DNA from 4 places in the Cohnella abietis genome. Region 2 is predicted to be linked to each of the others. Evidence: riboswitches for the same ligand, from Rfam matches in the RefSeq annotation. Region 2 holds a riboswitch; each other region holds the start of a gene.

Region 1 (4,279 bases), 2.6 Mb from region 2:
AAAGTAACAATAGAGAACCCACCGTTCACTAAGACTCCCGCCAGCGAGAAAAAAGTAACAATAGAGAACCCACCGTTCACTAACACCCCAGCCAGCGCGCAAATGTTAAATTTTCGTTTGTGGTCAAACATTAAAAACCCTTCTGGAACTCCCACGAGCTAAGCTAGCTACAGCCGGCAATCTAATTTGTCAAAAAGATGGCGGTGGGAAAGGCTACAGAGAGTGACGGTAACTGAAAGGAGGAACTCAGCCTAATTACTCTAAACAGCCGTAGGCTTGGGCTTCCCTTTAATTACACCATGAAGCCACCAGATAACTATTCCAGCTAGCCCTGGCATGATAAGGCTGAATGCTCCGGCGAAGAAATCGCCTGGGAGACCATCGAACATCATCTGCATGCCCATCAATATGGCGTCGAGTGTAACATGGGCAAAAATCACTGTCATAATGCCAAAACGCAGCATAAACCAACCAAACAGAATAGCCATAATAACGAGCTCTATAAGACGAGTATAGACGGGATAAATCGCATAACCGACATGACCCATAGCCCACAACAAACCCGGTGGAATCATCGCTATAAGTGTAAGAGTGACCGCGGTTCTTCGCGACGGCTCTCGACCAAGTATTTTTCGCGCACCTCCGACGAGCCATTTACGGAATAAGCCGATACCTAACAAACGGCTTTGGAGCTCTTCTGATATACCCGCACACCATGCGAGTAAAGGAAGTAACAATGGAATAGTCATATTGTACATAGACTGGGATGCATCCGAAGAGGAGAACGAGCCTAACGTTTTCTCCAAAATCAATAAAATAAGGGATTGCGCTCCGAGAAGGATAAAAGCCAAGAAATAACCTACTCGCATACTTTTAAGCACCGTGATACCGTAGCCTGCTTCTTTCCACCTTGGCCAAAGAGAATGTCCCATAGATTTCCACAAGCCGTCTCCTGCAACAGCGGAGAAATAGGTGAGAACAGCCATAGCACCATACATAATAATACTTGTAATGATTATCGCCGTGTTCACGTCAACACTGATATTCCCGGATTTCCATAGGCTAGCCCTTAAACCTGGAACCATGTTAAACGTAATACCTGCATAAAGCACAAAATATACAGCAGAAAGGAATATTCCTCTCAGATAAGAAGTTTGGCCACCATAACTTCCCACATAGATGATAGCGAGAACGAACAGAATGATCTGCGGTAAAATAAATCCGTACATAGATAGCTTTGAAGCTAAGCTTTCTTGGTTTTTTAAGTAAGAGGTAAAGGATTTGGGTAAGTCCACTCCGTATTCAATTGAGCCTCCAATCCAAGGGGGATTGGATGATTTAAGAGCGCTAAATCCTTCGGGAACAACAACCTTCAGCCATAGCTGTGTTTCACCGATGTTGCCTTCACGGGATAGGAATGTCATGCTGCTCTTGTCAGAACGACTTTCATCCCATGTCCATTCAGCCGCTGGAATTCCCCAGAATTCAGCATATTGTAGGGCAGAGCTGACGGATTCATCGGTAATATTCGCTTTTGAGCGAGAGCTTACAGAATTGAGTTCGTTGTTACCAACAAACTTCCAAGCAACAAGCTTTCCATTTTCCATATTGAGCGAAATCAGTAAAGCATCCTGACTATCTTTCAACAGCAGCTTTACGGCGTAAACGTCCGTTGGCGTAGCTTGGGTCCAGAGCTTATCGGCTGTTTTCATGAAATTATACTTGGATAAATAGGCTACAGCGTTGCTATCAGACAAATGGGTCACAGTTGCTTCCTGCACTTGTTCAGACTTAATTCCGAATTTTGAAGCTGCCAAATCTAATGCTTTATTTTTTGCTTCAGATCGTGTCATCACGTTTTGGATTTCAGTTGTAAACAATTGCCCGGTAACGGGGAATACTTGTATAAGCAAGAATAGGATTAGTCCAACGGTAGCTGCCCATATCCAGCGTCTATCCAATTGATTTGAAGTAAGTGAGTTCAAAAATCATCTCTCCCTTTGCAAAAGAAGCTCAAGTAAACGTATACAGTTGGTTCTAGCTAACTACTACCTTAATTTCCATCAAGTATCTCTCATTTTCGACGAAAATGAAAGGAAAGCGAGCGATAATCATCGTGCGAGGGCTGAACATGTGGGTTGCTCTCCATTTAATCGTCTAGATGGCTAGGTTTGCCCTCATTCTGACGTTGTCCCCCACACAGGGAAAGAATATAATTCGTAGGTACGTCTTAAATCGACTTCAAGTTCATTTAATGAATAGCCGAATTTCATGTTATTGAAAACGGGGGAACCAAACAATCACGTGTACAAGTTCAATTGTATTCGGAGATCCCGGGGTGAATTCCAATTGTGTTTACTTAACATTGGATAGGGCAGCCTGTTCGAGCCCGAACCCGACAGCTAACCTCGTAGGCTATACGAATGGGAATCATGTGCGAAATCGAAGCACTGGGGTTCCAGTGTTTTTTGGTGATTCAGAAAGTGTGTATGAATTTGGTATGAATTTGTAGTTAGAGGTGACCTTCTTGTTTAGAAAAGTCGTTCGATGGTTCAGTGTTTCTCCACCGAGAACACTCCTTATGGGTTTTGCATTCATTATTTTTATAGGCGCACAGCTGCTACGCCTGCCGATCGCTTCCATAAGCGGACAATCGATGTCCTTTATAGATGCCTTATTTACTTCCACCTCTGCCATGTGTGTGACGGGGTTAGTCGTATTTGATACGGGAACTTACTTTTCCACCTTCGGTCACTGGGTTATTCTTCTGCTCATCCAGATCGGCGGAATCGGCTTCATGACAGTTGCCACACTGTTTGCTCTTATCCTCAGGAGAAAAATATCTCTTAAGGAAAGGCTTATTTTACAGGAGTCACTTAATCAAGGAAGTATTGAAGGCTTAGTTAGACTCGTTAGAAAAGTCATTGTTTATGCATTGGCTCTTGAAACTGTTGGTGCCATTTTGTTTTTTATCCGTTTTATGTTCGATATGCCTGTAGGAAAAGCTTTGTATCATGGTGTGTTTCACTCCATTTCTATTTTCAATAATGCCGGATTTGATTTGTCGGGTGAATTCAAAAGCTTCTCAGCTTACTCGTCGGATGTATATATGAATATCGTTTCAATGGCACTCATTATTCTCGGTGGCTTTGGTTTTATCGTGCTTGCGGATTTGTTCGATTGGCGCAAAAAACAAAGGTTTTCATTACATACCAAAGTGGTGCTTAGTGTAACAGCTATTTTGATCGTTGTCGGCACACTTGTTATTTTCATATTTGAATACACGAATGGGCGATCTGTGGGAGATACCGGGTTTGGTCATAAATTGCTCGTATCGCTATTCCAATCGGTCACCACTCGTTCAGGAGGAGTTACTACAGTTGATGTTACGGAATTTCGTCAAGCGACGCAATTTTTCATCATCATTCTGATGTTTATCGGTGCTTCTCCTGGGTCGACAGGTGGAGGGATTAAGACAACGACTTTCGCTGTTCTAGTCGGTGCAGTGCTGGCGATGATTCGTGGTAAGGACGATGTTGTGTTATTCCGCCTCCGATTGGCACAGGAACGAGTGTACAAGGCGGTTACGGTCACTTTGTTCTGTATTGGGATCGTCATGCTTGGAACTATGGTGTTAGCAACGACTGAGGATGCGGCCTTCTTGAAAATTCTGTTCGAAGTAACCTCGGCGTTCGGTACGGTCGGCTTGTCTATGGGGTTAACTGGTGATCTAACCGTGACGGGGAAAATAACAATCATCATTCTGATGTTCATAGGTCGTTTAGGGCCTTTAACTTTGACTTATGCTCTGGGACCAAAACAGGGAAGAGCGCTTTATCGTCATGCAGAGGGGAAAATCATAATTGGGTAGGGGGCCGGAAGCCGGATGAAAGTGAATCAATTCGTAATAATAGGGCTGGGACGGTTCGGATCAAGCTTGGGGACTGAGCTTATGAGGCTAGGTAATGAGGTTCTTGGTGTCGATCGTGATGAAGAGAAGGTCCAGGATCTTTCCCATATACTCACACATGCGGTAGTGGCGGATGCGACAGAGGAAGAGGTGCTTCGATCCATTGGTGCGCGTAACTTCGATTGCGGTATTGTTGCGATTGGGGATGATGTCCAAGCGAGCATTTTGGCTACGATTCTTCTAAAGGATCTTGGGGTCAAAAAGGTCGTGGCTAAAGCGGTATCGGATCTGCATGGGCGTGTGCTGGAACGAATTGGTGTTGATCGGATTATATATCCAGAGCGAGATATGGGAATCCGGGTAGCGCAT
Region 2 (4,279 bases):
GTCCCAGCGGCATACAAGGTTGCAGCTACCGGTTTCCAGACGAAGGCGCCTGTTATTAATGGGGGACGTAAAATCTTTCAATTTTACGCCGATGATGTTCATGACTTCGCCTGGTCTGCATCTCCAAATTTCACATTTGTAGAGGATTCCTTCTCCTCTCCGGGAATACCCGGTGTTCGGATTAAGCTTTACCTCGACCCCCTTCATAAGGACATGCAGGATCGTTATATGCATGCCGCTAAATCTGCTTTAGCCAAGCTTGGAGAGTGGTACGGAGAATATCCTTATTCCACACTGTCTGTCATCGTTCCACCTGCTAGCGGCAATGGAGCCGGAGGCATGGAATATCCGACACTCGTTACCGCTGCTGCAGCCCAAACCGACAACCCAGGCTATGATCTTGAGCGCACACTCCTCCACGAAATTGCTCATCAATATTGGTATGGCTTAGTTGCCTCCAATGAATTCGAAGAGGCGTGGCTTGACGAAGGCTTCACCTCTTACACCGAGGATAAGCTAATGGCCAGTATCTATGGAGTACTACCCAATATTCCGATTGAAGCCAGCTATATGACCAACCCAGAGCCGCTTAATCAATTTTCATGGCGCTATCGCTCCTCAGAAGGATATGCCGAAAATGTCTATATTCGCGGTAAGCTCGTGCTTTCTTCCTTGGAGCGCCAAGTGGGTGATAAGACGATGAGTAAGATCATGCGGACTTATTTTCAAAAAAATAAATTTAAGCATCCTACCTCCGCGGACTTTAAGAAGGTCGTGGAAAGTGTTACAAAAACCAAGTGGGACGACTTCTTCCAGTCTTACATTCAGCAGGGGCAAATGACAGATTTCTCTGTTGATTCCATTACTGCACACAAGACCGCAAACGGTTATGAGAGCCAGGTGCTTCTAAGGCGTAACGGCGGCAGTGCTCAGCCCGTATTAGTCTTGTTTAAGTTCCAGGATGGTCAGACAATACGCAAAAAGTGGGATGGTGTGCAAAACCACGCGCAACTGCAACTAAGCTCCACCACACCTTTGGAGTATGTAGCCATCGATCCTAACCTTAATGTCGTCCTCGATAACCGCAGATACAACAACTATCTCAAGACCGAGGTTCCTAAGGAAGAACGCACACGCTTCGTAACCGGTATAACACAGATTATTGAAGGATTGTTCGGCACATTGGTGTGGTGAGGTGATTAGGGAATGCGTCGTTTATTAAAAAAGGGATGGGACATGGCTGTCCGGCATAAATATGTATTGGTTCTCCTTTTCCTGTATCGCTTACTGTGGGGGTTTTTCCTCTACCGGTTCGTCGATTCAGTCGTAACGCCCATCCTGGCACGTTATCCGGATGCGCATCCAAACTCCGACGCTGCCCATCTGTTCCTCATCGAAGCCCAATTTCGTCTTCTCAAGACCGACCTCGCTAACGAGGTTCTCTGGATGCTAGGCGGATTGCTTCTGATAAGGATGGTACTCACTCCTTTGTTCAATGCCGGTGTATATTACTCCTTTCATCACGCGGTGGAGGGTGAGGGAACAAGGGTATGGTTAGGAATCCGGAGCGTCTGGAAACCAGTAACCCTGCTTTATTGGCTGGAGAACGGGCTCATTCTACTTCCCGCCGTATGGCTGCTGCCACTAGCCAAAGACCGCTTTTTCTCAGAATCCTCCTTAACAGCTTGGCTTCAGGGACTGTTGCCCTATGCCGCAGCTTGGATGGCATTAGGGTTAAGCTTACACCTGCTGTTTCAATTCATGCAGTTCGGAGCGGCCTCTCGAGAAGGAATCTTTAAGGGTTTAGGAATAGCTCTTCGCCGGGCGTTCCCTCTAGTATGTATCACATTGATATTGCTCGGCATCGGTTTGGCAGTATCCGCCACGGCATGGGCCGTATCATTGCTCTGGTCTGGATTTCTCGCCGTAGTGCTGCATCAGGCTTTTCACTTCGCACGTTCATTACTAACACTGTGGATTTCTGCTTCACAGTATCAGGTCTGGTGTAAGACGGAGTCGTAAGTCTCTCGTCCCCTTCGACAATATTTTTACTGGGACATTCCCCGGTTGCGCCTATTAATGGCTGCAGCCGGGGTTTGGCGTTATTATCGGAGGTAAATTTATGAAGAGAAAGGGGGGTATTAATCCCTAGTTTTGGACTAAGATTAGGGAATTCTAATCTAGAAGATGCAGGAAATTCGTCATGATAACCGAATATATAAGTCTAAGTAATAAAAAAACTGCCGAGTTCCCGTCACTGGGAAACGGGGGAACCATCTAGTCGGGTGAATTGGCTTTGCTTCACAGGAGCCATAGGGGAACCTTCTACCGAACCCTCCAGCTAACCTCGTAGGCATCGGAAGGAGTCACCTGTTTTGCGCAAAGTTTCAGTGTTCATGTTTTCCCTTGCTCTACTTTTTTCTTTCCAGATAGGCAGCGCATTCGCCGACTCCAAGCTCGACAAATCTGTTGCACCCCTAATTGGAACTGATTATAAGTATGGTGGAACGACAACGAAGGGATTTGACTGCTCCGGCTTTACCGGTTATGTATTCAATGAACTTGGTCTCGACCTTCCTCGTACTTCTAAAGACATGTTCAATTGGGATGGGGGCAAGAAAGTAGCCCAGGAAGATCTTCGCGCTGGCGATCTCGTGTTTTTTAATACGAGTGGCAGCGGCGTATCTCATGTAGGCATTTATGTTGGTAACAACAAATTTGCTCATGCAGCTTCCAAAGGTGTAACCATCACCTCTCTTGATGAGAGCTACTACGCGAAACGCTATCTTGGCGCTCGTCGTGTGATGGACACAGAAACGTACAAGAAAGTAGCTACTGAGCCAGAAGCCGTCGAAGTAGCAGATGCTGCTAAATCGTAATCACTCTTTAGCAGTATTATGAGGGCCCGCCGATGCGGGCCTTCGTGGTTTTAAAGTGTGGTTTAACAACAGCCTGATCACTGCCTATGCCTCGCTATACTGTGCCTCTAGCTTCGTATTTCCTTAGATGCTCTAGACTCGCAATTTACGCCCTTTAACTAGCTAACTCCCTTATTTACAGACGCTTAGACAGCTTACGGCGACTTGCAAGGGCAGGCTGCGACCTGCAGCAGCTGGCAGCTCACCACTATCCGGGATTCCACCATTTAGACAATAGCCGCTCTCTGTACACCATTACCCGGCATTCCACAATTCAAACCACAGCTATTCGCAGTACTCCCACTACCCAACCCAGTGCAACCAGATAGAACACATTTACTCGCAGCACTCCACTACCTAGCCCCACCATTTAGACCACAGCTACTCGCAGCACTCCACTACCCAACCGGCGCCACCATTTAGACCACAGCTACTCGCAGTACTCCACTACCCAACCGGCGCCACCATTTAGACCACAGCTACTCGCAGTACTCCACTACCCAACCGGTGCCACCATTTAGATCACAGCTACTCGCAGCACTCCACTACCCAACCGGTGCCACCATTTAGACCATCGCCAGACACTTATTAGTTTAAGGGCTGACAGCGGTGATAGAGCACTGGGGGTTCACTATTGTTACTTTTTACTCGCTGGCGGGGGCGATAGAGAACCGTGCGTTCACTAATGTTACTTTTTACTCGCTGGCGGCGGCGATAGAAAACAGGGGGGTCACTATTGTTACTTGTTGCGAGCTGACTGGGGAGATAGAGCACTGGGGTTTCACTAATGTTACTTTTTACTCGCTGGCGGGGGCGATAGAGAACCGTGCGTTCACTAATGTTACTTTTTTCGCGCTGCCAGGGGTGATAGAGAACTGTGCGTTCACTATTGTTACTTTTTACTCGCTGGCGGCGGCGATAGAGAACTGTGCGTTCACTATTGGTACTTTTTTCGTGCTGCCAGGGGTGATAGAGAACTGTGCGTTCACTATTGTTACTTTTTACGCGCTGGCGGGGGCGATAGAGAACCGTGCGTTCACTAATGTTACTTTTTACTCGCTGGTGAAGGAGATAGAGGATCGCAGGTTCACTATTGCTGCCTTTTGAGGGCTGGCGAAAGCTTGCAACTCTCCTCTATCCGGTGTTCCACCAATTCAGGCCGCTGACAGCGACTTATAGCTCACAACTACCTTTACTCCGCAATTGTTAGCACAAAACCATTATTGTCTAGTATCGCGAACTCCTTCGTATCGTAGAAGGTTGTATGGATCTCCTTGATTACTGTGGCTTTACCTTTTATTTTCTCAAACGTGCTACCTATATCCTCTACCTTAAAAAATAAGCTTAAGCCACCTACACCG
Region 3 (4,279 bases), 3.5 Mb from region 2:
AAGAAGCAGGTCAGCCCGCCATTATAGGAGGATTGACCTGCTTCTTTATTTTCAAATAACCTCCGACAAAAGCATTCTTTCGCTAATCCAAAGACATGAGAAAACTGTTTATGCTTGCGAATTTTCATCCTGTTCCAGTGCTGGTTCGTACAATTGTGTTTTTTCCTTAAACCATTTAAATAAATGAGTACCTATTACCTTCAGAATGGCATATCCAGGTACGGCTAGTATAATCCCGAGAATACCAAATAGGTTGCCAGCAGTAAGAATAACAAAGATTATCGTCACAGGATGAATATGCATGGATCTTCCCATGATTTGAGGAGAAATAAATTTCCCCTCTATAAGCTGGACGATTGTCCAAATCACAATCATTTTCAGAAGCATGACAGGCGAGGTAACCATAGCTACGATCAATGCTGGAGTAATAGCAATTGCAGGTCCTAAGTAAGGAACAATACTCGTGCAAGCTGCGATTACGGCCAGTACGAGGGAATAATCCAACCCGATTATGAGGTAACCGATGTACAGTAGAAACCCTATACAGAAGCTTACGATAATTTGCCCACGTATATAGGAGCTGATTTGATGGTTCATTTCAAGCAAGACCCGGAATGAACGTTTACGCAGGGGTGTAGGTACAAACCCAAGAACGAAAGGAGTTAATTTCCTACGATCCTTGAGCAGATAGAACAAGATGAAAGGTACGGTAACGACTGCAAGAACCGTTTCAGTTATTCTACCGAGCAAGCTTCCTAGTCCTGACCAAGTGTTACTAAGTAAACTTGATGCTCGAGATGAGAAATCATCGGCTAGCTTTGTGGAATCGAAACCGATCGTGTGCTGAAGCTGACTGAAAAACTCACTGCCGATAAGCTCCTCGGATTTTTCCTGTGCAACTCGGCTATAGGCCGGAAAGTTTTCAATTAAGCTAAAAATCTGATCGCGAAGTAACGGAAACACAATCATAACGACTAATGTAATAATCCCGATAATGATCAGATACAATATGACAATGGAATACACTCGTGGAAATCTCTTTCGTTCAAAGAAATCAACAATAGGATTTAACAAATAGAAGGCGACTCCAGTGAGCAGGAAAGGCAGAAATACAGTTTCTAAGATGACAATAAACGGGTGGAACACGTAAGAAATTTTGTTAATGACAAAGATGTTAAGCGTAAGTAAGAGAACAATAACGAGAAACAGGATGAGCTTCTGATTTAGAACCATCCATTTGAATCGATCTGACCATTTACGAGACTGTTGCATATCTCTTCCTCCTAATTCTGGTAAAAATGTGGAGAATTATTCGTGAAAATAAGGCCGTTGGTTGTCACTATGTACTGATCATAACGTTTCCGCACATGTGTATTCAAATCAAGCTGTAAAGAGACTTATTAAGAGACGTTGACATTCCAATTTATTAAGCCTAAAATTATAATACGCTTAATTTTCGAATTACGTTTCGAAAAGCGGGGGAACCAGTCTAGTGGGGCGAATCATTCGTTAAGAATGTAGGGTACCATCTTACCCAAGTCCGTCAGCTAACCTCGTCAGCAGTAGATGGGTCTGTTTCTAACTTCATTTGGAGAAACCTTCGGACCCTGTAACGGGGTTCTTTTTGTTATTTTTGAACCCTAACTGCTGGAACGTATTTGCGTTCCTTAGCTTGAGGTTCTTTTTTGTATTTGTCACCCGACAAGAAATTAATGGAGGTGAGTGTTATGGATCAAGCCCTTTCAGTAAAAAGTAATTACAATAGTCTGATGGAGCAGTCACAGTTAATCGTTCAACAGAACGTATCGAACCCCGCGTTAGATCCTAATGAGGAGAGATATGCTGTCTTGCACCTAATTATTCAAAATACGAATAGAGAGTCGCAAGATTATGATTTTGCCCATACGCAAACAGCAGTATACCGATTTATTTCCGTTATTTCTCAAATTGTTATAGGGTGGGGCGGCTTACTTATTGAGGGCAACCATCATGCGTATACAGCAATCTTCCCCTTATCGAAGCCGGATTCGAGTCTTCATAGCTGCATTTGTGGAGTGCAGATCATCAATGCTATTAATAATGTTATTCTTCCGTCTTTTGAACGTGAAGGAATAGATTCGCAGTATCGCTGCGCTGTTGGCATTAGCTTGGGGTCCGTGCAGGGTATTCAGACGGGATTAGAATCTCCTGTTCAAAGCCTTTACTACGGTGAGGGAATTAAGAGTGCTATGGAGTATGCAAGCATGTCGAACGGCCTAGTAATCGTCGATAAAATGATCAAAGACAACTTGGAGCGTTCCTATGCTGATTTGGAAGTGCAGCTTCTTCCATACCGTAAGCACGAGTGGGTAGGTTATCAATTTGTTGTCGGGCGTAATGGGTAAGTGGTTGGTTGCGCGGCTTGGGTTGGTGAATGGGCATCCATTTGTTGTAGGATTTCTCGGCTAAGTGGATGATTGCGCAGTATGGGTGGGGAAATTGGGATCCATTTGTCGCATGGCGTCGCGGTTAAGTGGATGAATGCGCAACTAGATAGGGAATTCACGTAACCAAGGCGAGCAAATCAAAGGTAAGCAAATTAAAGGTTCGCACATCAAAGCTCTTAGGAAACTCCCTTTTCAAACAAAGCTGTTGACTTTGACGTTACGTAAAGCTGTACAGTTATGTTGTCAGGAGGTGACCGCATGGAATATACGGTGCAAAAGCTAGGTCGATTGGCGGGGGTCAGTACGCGAACACTTCGTTACTATGATGAGATTGGCATTCTTAAGCCGGCAAGAATGAGCTCATCAGGTTATCGAATCTACGGTCAATCTGAAGTGGAAAGGCTGCAGCAAATCCTTTTTCACAGGGAGCTGGGGATCAGCCTGGACAGCATCAGAGAGATCGTTAATGACTCTTCTTTCGACGGTGCTAAAGCCCTTCTAGAACATCGCGAGCAGCTTCTCGACAAGAGAAAACAACTGGATCAGCTAATTGCCAACGTGGAAAAGACAATAGCTCTGAACGAGGGGAGACTTACTATGTCAGATGAAGAAAGATTTGAAGGGTTTAAGCAGAAGCTCATTAATGACAATGAGACATTGTATGGCACAGAAATTCGCAAGCGGTATGGTGATGATACTGTTAACAGGTCGAATAAGAAGCAGCTGGACATGACGCAGCAGGAGCACGATGAGCACACACGCCTTACCGAGGAAGTGCATGCTACTTTGGCAGAGGCATACAAGACGGGTGACCCTGCTAGTGATATTGCTCAGATGGCCGCAGATCTGCACAAAAAATGGTTGATGTATTATTGGAGCGAATACAGTAAAGAAGCCCATGCGGGACTTGCCCAAGGGTACGTGGATGACGAACGATTCCGCGCATACTATGACGCTGCTCAGCCAGGCTCAGCACAATTTCTAAGAGATGCGATCCACATCTATACAGGTCAGAACAAGTAAAGCTTATAATAGTGGGAGGCTGTTCCATAAGCTAAATTATGGGCAGCTTCTTTACTTTTTCAGGGAAGTATTTTCTGGGAAGTATATCTTTCGGCCGCTGTGGGCGGACTAAATGGTGGGAAACCGAGTTTCTGTGAGCTGTAGACCACTGAGAACGGACTAATTGGCGGAAAACCGGGAGTTGTTGAGCTGTAGACCGCTGAGAACGGACTAAATGGCGGAAAACCGAGTTTAGGTGTGCTTTAGACCGCTGTGGGCGGACTAAATGGCGGAAAACCGGGAGTTGTTGAGCTGTAGACCGCTGAGAACGGACTAAATGGTGGAAAACCGGGAGTTGTTGAGCTGTAGACCGCTGAGAACGGACTAATTGGTGGGAAACCGGGAGTTGTTGAGCTGTAGACCGCTGTGGGCGTACTAATTGGCGGAAAACCGAGTTTCTGTGAGCTGTAGACCGCTGAGAACGGACTAAATGGTGGGAAACCGGGTGTAGGTGCGCTGTAGACCGCTGTGGGCGGACTAAATGGTGGAAAACTTGGTGTCGGTGAGTTGCAAGCCGCTGAGAACGGACTAATTTGATGGAAAACCGGTTGTCGTAACGACTTGACCGCAGCCATTTATGCTTGTTAGCAGATGACAGTGCATGTTAAAGTAATCCCACGACACTCTACGGATTTAGGGGGGGCGAACCGGCTTCATGTCGGAGCGGCTACCAGTGCAAATTTGCTAGAAGATAAGCGCAAAGTGGTCCGACTAATTCGTTCCACCGTTTACCGACAGTGCCCGCATTTTCATCGCTAAGGATTGTGTGTGTTTTAAGTACGATGTGCAGA
Region 4 (4,279 bases), 2.6 Mb from region 2:
TGTTTCCATGGAGCGTAGATCTTGCGCAGAAATACCGCGGCATACTCCGTCATCGTCAAGAACGACCGAAGTAAATTCCCAATGCTCAAATTTCTGCACTAGTCCTGCAGCTTCCCAGCGACGTACCTGCTCGTCCAACGCGTAAAGCAGCTGTTGACCAGTCGTTGCACCCGCAAAAGCTGTACGGTGATACTGTGTACCTCCGAAACGGCGGAAATCAAGCAAACCTTCTGGCGTCCGATTGAACATAACACCCATCCGGTCCATTAAGTGGATAATACCCGGCGCTGCTTCGCACATCGCTTTTACTGGCGGCTGATTCGCGAGAAAGTCGCCTCCATAAACCGTATCATCAAAGTGCTCCCAAGGGGAGTCGCCTTCACCTTTGGTATTAACTGCTCCGTTTATGCCACCTTGCGCGCAAACGGAATGTGATCTTTTTACAGGCACGATTGAAAATAAATCAACCCTTACCCCGGCTTCAGCCGCTTTGATTGTCGCCATCAAGCCAGCAAGCCCGCCTCCAACGACAATTACCTTTTGAGTAGCCATTCTAAGTTCTCCCTCCCTCTAACCTACTGTGACTGAACTCAATGTAGCTGCTGCTGCCGATGCGAACTCATCGCCGCGGAACGCGAACAGAGACAATAAGAACAAAGTAGCAATGATCACGAAGATGACCATGCAAATATTAGAAGAAATTTTTTGTGCACGCGGACCAACAGTAATACCCCAGCTAACAAGAAATGCCCAGAGACCGTTAGCAAAGTGGAAGGTTGCAGCAATTACGGCAACAACATAAATCGTAAATACAGTTGGATTACTTACGATGCTATTCATGTGCTGTCCTAATTCCTCATGCGTGACATTACCAAGTGCAATCTGAACACGGGTTTCGTAAACGTGCCAAGCTACGAAGATAAACGTAATTACACCTGTAATCCGTTGCAACGTAAATGCCCAGTTACGTCCGTAGCTGAATCGCCCCGTATTTACGTTTGATTGATAAGCGATATACAAACCATAAACCCCATGAAATAACATCGGGAGCCATATAACGAACATTTCTATAAAGAAAACGAGGGGCAAGCTATTTAGCAGATCAATCATGCTGCTAAAGCCCTCCGTTCCGCCTTCCCAAGCGGAGTAGTTCGTTAATGCATGCTCGATAATGAACAATCCGAGCGGAATTACACCAAGTAGCGAATGAAGCTTTCTCGGTAGGTAAGAATTACCTTTCATATCTGTCTTCGATCTCCTTTCGCATCCTTCTGTTCGACTTTAATGTCAGACTTAACCAATCGTCACCTTAATGTCATCGCTTTTAAGGTTACTCTATTTTCGCTTATAATGGAATTGCTTATTTAATATTATTACTTATAACTATTTTGCATAAGGGAATGGTGAAGCCATATGCTTGAGGATATGCGTCTGTTTTCTATGATTGTGGAGCATACAAGTCTGAATAAAGCGGCCGAAAGGCTAAATCTATCTCAGCCTGCCTTATCACGTAGAATTGCTCGACTAGAATCTGAGCTAGAGGTCGATTTATTCAGAAGAATCGGAAAGCGATTGGAGCTAACTGCAGCCGGACAGCTCACTTACGAATTTGCATTGGAGCTACGCCGCTTTCACGGCAGCTACTTACAGAAGCTGAACGCCTTCAAATCCGCGGAAGCACCTATAGCTACAATTGGCGCTAGTCTAACGACCCTTCAGACGACACTACCTGCTCTGATTACTGCGATGACAGAGAAGCACCCGAATCTTGAAATTAAAGCAGTGACCGGCAAGTCGCATGAAATTACTACGCTAGTAAAGGAACGCAAGGTTGATTTCGGACTAGTCGCCTCATCCGTCGAGGACGATGCCTCCATTACCAGTTTACCCTTGTTTGACGATCATCTTATACTCGTTCTTCCTAGAACACACTTTATATTAGAAAGAACACAATTTGAGGTCGACGATTTGAATGGCTTGCCGATGATTTTGTTCGCTCCAGGCACTTGGTATCGCACGCTTACTGACCAGTTATTCCGTAGGCATAATCTGAAGCCAGACGTCCGCATGGAAATCGACTCCTTCGAGGCGATCATCCGTTTGTTGTCCGCTTGTAGAGCAGGTACTCTATTGCCCAAATCCTATTTACGCGAGCAAGTGCTTAAAGATAATGATTTGTATCTCGTGCGAATCCCAGAGCTGGAGGAAACAAAGCGGACGACGTCTCTTATCCATGGCGATCCTGCGTGGCTTGCACCTTCTACACGCTATCTCATTGAGGAAACAAGAGCTTATTTTGCCCGGAACCAGACCACTATTTAAGCCTGTCGTAGCAAGGGTTTGAGAGCGTTTACCTTAACTTTCCTGTAGGATACCCCTCTTTACTATGCTAACCTTTTACAAGTAGTAAAGGCGGCTACCCAAACAATGGAAGGGGTAGTACGTTGTAACATCGCGATCTAATGAATGGTTTAGTAATTGTTTTAGTAACCATGCTTAGATTTGCACAAAAATTCGGCCAAAACCGCCAGGTGCGGGGGAAAAGAAACAAAAGTACCTTCCGGGCAACCGATTGTACTTGGGGTGAATCGCAATAATCAAGCGTAGGGTTGTCTCCCAGCCCGAGTCCGACAGCTAACCTCGCCGGCCAATCTAGGAGGATTTTATCAATGAATCACAGTTGGAAAAAGCTAAGTACACGATCTGCAGCGCTAGTATTAGGAGCTGCTATTCTGCTCCCGGGATTAACCGCTCACGCGGCTACCGCCTATACGGCTAAGGAAAACGATACGTTCTGGAAGCTCTCGAAGCAAATGGGTGTCCCGCTTCAGCAGCTCATGAATGCCAATCCTAAAGTTGATCCATTGAACATTTACGCAGGATTAAAACTGGTTATCCCGAACAATTTATCGAAAGCAGCAATGGATTCCGTCCCAATAGCCGAACCAGTAGTTTCGGCCCAATCCATTACGACGTCAAGCGGTCAATCCTTACCCTTCTCCAAAGTCATAAACATCACAGCATCAGCTTATTCGGCTTCATCTGAGGAGAATGGCAAATGGGGCGCAGTTGATTACTTCGGCAATCCGCTTAAGCTTGGAACGATAGCCGTTGATTCAGATGTTATTCCTTTAGGAACCAAGGTTTTCATTACTGGGTATGATTTCGCCGGCTTGCCGACAGGCGGCTTAGTCGCTACAGCAACTGATAAGGGCGGCGCTATTAAAGGCAATCGTATCGACATTTTCGTTCCTGGCTCGCGCAATTTTGTATCTGATTTTGGATTTCAGAGTGTTAAGGTATATATTTTGAACTAAGTAAGGTTTTTTACAGAAAACTGTATCTTTTGGGGCTATCCATCACATTTAATGTGCTGTTGGATGGCCCTTTTTTTCTATAATGCTTGTCCCTACCGTTTCTCAGGTATGGCCAATAGCTCCGTCAAAGTAACTGGCTCATAGTCATGAAGGCGAAGCCAGTCTATAATTCGCGGAAGTGCGTTAACTGTGCCTAATAAATTCTGGCCTTGGCCTCCTCCTGCATGCATTAGGACAACTGATCCTGGCCGAACTGCTCTAGTCACATTCCGAAAAACCTGCTCTGCGCTCAATTGACGCCAATCCGAGGAGTCCACATCCCAGTTGACAACGGTATAATTCTTTTTCTTCGCCCACTCTAATTGTCTTGGCAATATTTCACCATATGGCGGGCGCACAAGCTTTGGATTAAACCCAACAATCCCCTCTATTACCGCCTCCGCTCTGCCGATCTGCTCTTGCATTTTCACCAAAGGTAGCTTCGAAAAATCAGGATGGCTGTACGAATGGTTGCCAATGTTATGGCCTTCTCTATGGATACGCCTCAATAAATCGGGATGCTTACTGCTGCGTGTTCCAACGACAAAAAAGGTCGCATGAATCTTCTTCCTCTTCAGCACATTGAGCACCTGTGGCGTAAACCTTGGATCTGGGACATCGTCAAACGTCAATGCCACTTTGCGTGATCCGCGCGATGCAGACAATACAAAAACACCCTCATATCTGCGCTCAAGCTCAGACCATTTTACACCGGAAGGCTTAGCTACAGCATCAGAGCTATTCGTCCATAAAGACAAAAGGGTGATCGTGCCTATCATCAGCACCATCACCGCTTTTCCATAACGCCTCTTTCTCATCACGCCCATCCTCCCCATACCGCTCATCTTACCTATAGCCTGAGCGAATGGGAGGTTTTTCATTCAAAAGGGAAGTAATTACTTTCCATACTAGTCTGCTACCGA

The links. A riboswitch is a leader RNA that binds a small molecule or an ion and turns the genes downstream of it on or off. The one in region 2 is predicted to bind cyclic di-AMP.
Region 1: another riboswitch for cyclic di-AMP. It lies ahead of KCTCHS21_RS21975 (TrkH family potassium uptake protein); the one in region 2 lies ahead of KCTCHS21_RS02295 (C40 family peptidase).
Region 3: another riboswitch for cyclic di-AMP. It lies ahead of KCTCHS21_RS17470 (hypothetical protein); the one in region 2 lies ahead of KCTCHS21_RS02295 (C40 family peptidase).
Region 4: another riboswitch for cyclic di-AMP. It lies ahead of KCTCHS21_RS21960 (3D domain-containing protein); the one in region 2 lies ahead of KCTCHS21_RS02295 (C40 family peptidase).

Annotation. Positions count from the first base shown of each region.
Region 1 is NZ_AP019400.1:4,993,949-4,998,227, reverse strand. Features, by position in the region: gene KCTCHS21_RS21985 (hypothetical protein) at 1-131, opposite strand, end outside; gene KCTCHS21_RS21980 (CPBP family intramembrane glutamic endopeptidase) at 261-1,985, opposite strand; cyclic di-AMP (ydaO/yuaA leader) riboswitch at 2,251-2,432, shown strand; gene KCTCHS21_RS21975 (TrkH family potassium uptake protein) at 2,582-3,871, shown strand; gene KCTCHS21_RS21970 (potassium channel family protein) at 3,887-4,279, shown strand, end outside.
Region 2 is NZ_AP019400.1:544,238-548,516, reverse strand. Features, by position in the region: gene KCTCHS21_RS02305 (M1 family metallopeptidase) at 1-1,194, shown strand, start outside; gene KCTCHS21_RS02300 (hypothetical protein) at 1,207-2,022, shown strand; cyclic di-AMP (ydaO/yuaA leader) riboswitch at 2,232-2,371, shown strand; gene KCTCHS21_RS02295 (C40 family peptidase) at 2,376-2,879, shown strand; gene KCTCHS21_RS02290 (hypothetical protein) at 3,528-4,025, shown strand; gene KCTCHS21_RS02285 (VOC family protein) at 4,111-4,279, opposite strand, start outside.
Region 3 is NZ_AP019400.1:4,008,966-4,013,244, reverse strand. Features, by position in the region: gene KCTCHS21_RS17475 (AI-2E family transporter) at 109-1,272, opposite strand; cyclic di-AMP (ydaO/yuaA leader) riboswitch at 1,437-1,577, shown strand; gene KCTCHS21_RS17470 (hypothetical protein) at 1,728-2,384, shown strand; gene KCTCHS21_RS17465 (MerR family transcriptional regulator) at 2,685-3,449, shown strand; gene KCTCHS21_RS17460 (hypothetical protein) at 4,273-4,279, shown strand, end outside.
Region 4 is NZ_AP019400.1:4,989,357-4,993,635, forward strand. Features, by position in the region: gene sdhA (succinate dehydrogenase flavoprotein subunit) at 1-552, opposite strand, end outside; gene KCTCHS21_RS21950 (succinate dehydrogenase cytochrome b558 subunit) at 571-1,242, opposite strand; gene KCTCHS21_RS21955 (LysR family transcriptional regulator) at 1,414-2,322, shown strand; cyclic di-AMP (ydaO/yuaA leader) riboswitch at 2,507-2,664, shown strand; gene KCTCHS21_RS21960 (3D domain-containing protein) at 2,670-3,317, shown strand; gene KCTCHS21_RS21965 (polysaccharide deacetylase family protein) at 3,410-4,174, opposite strand.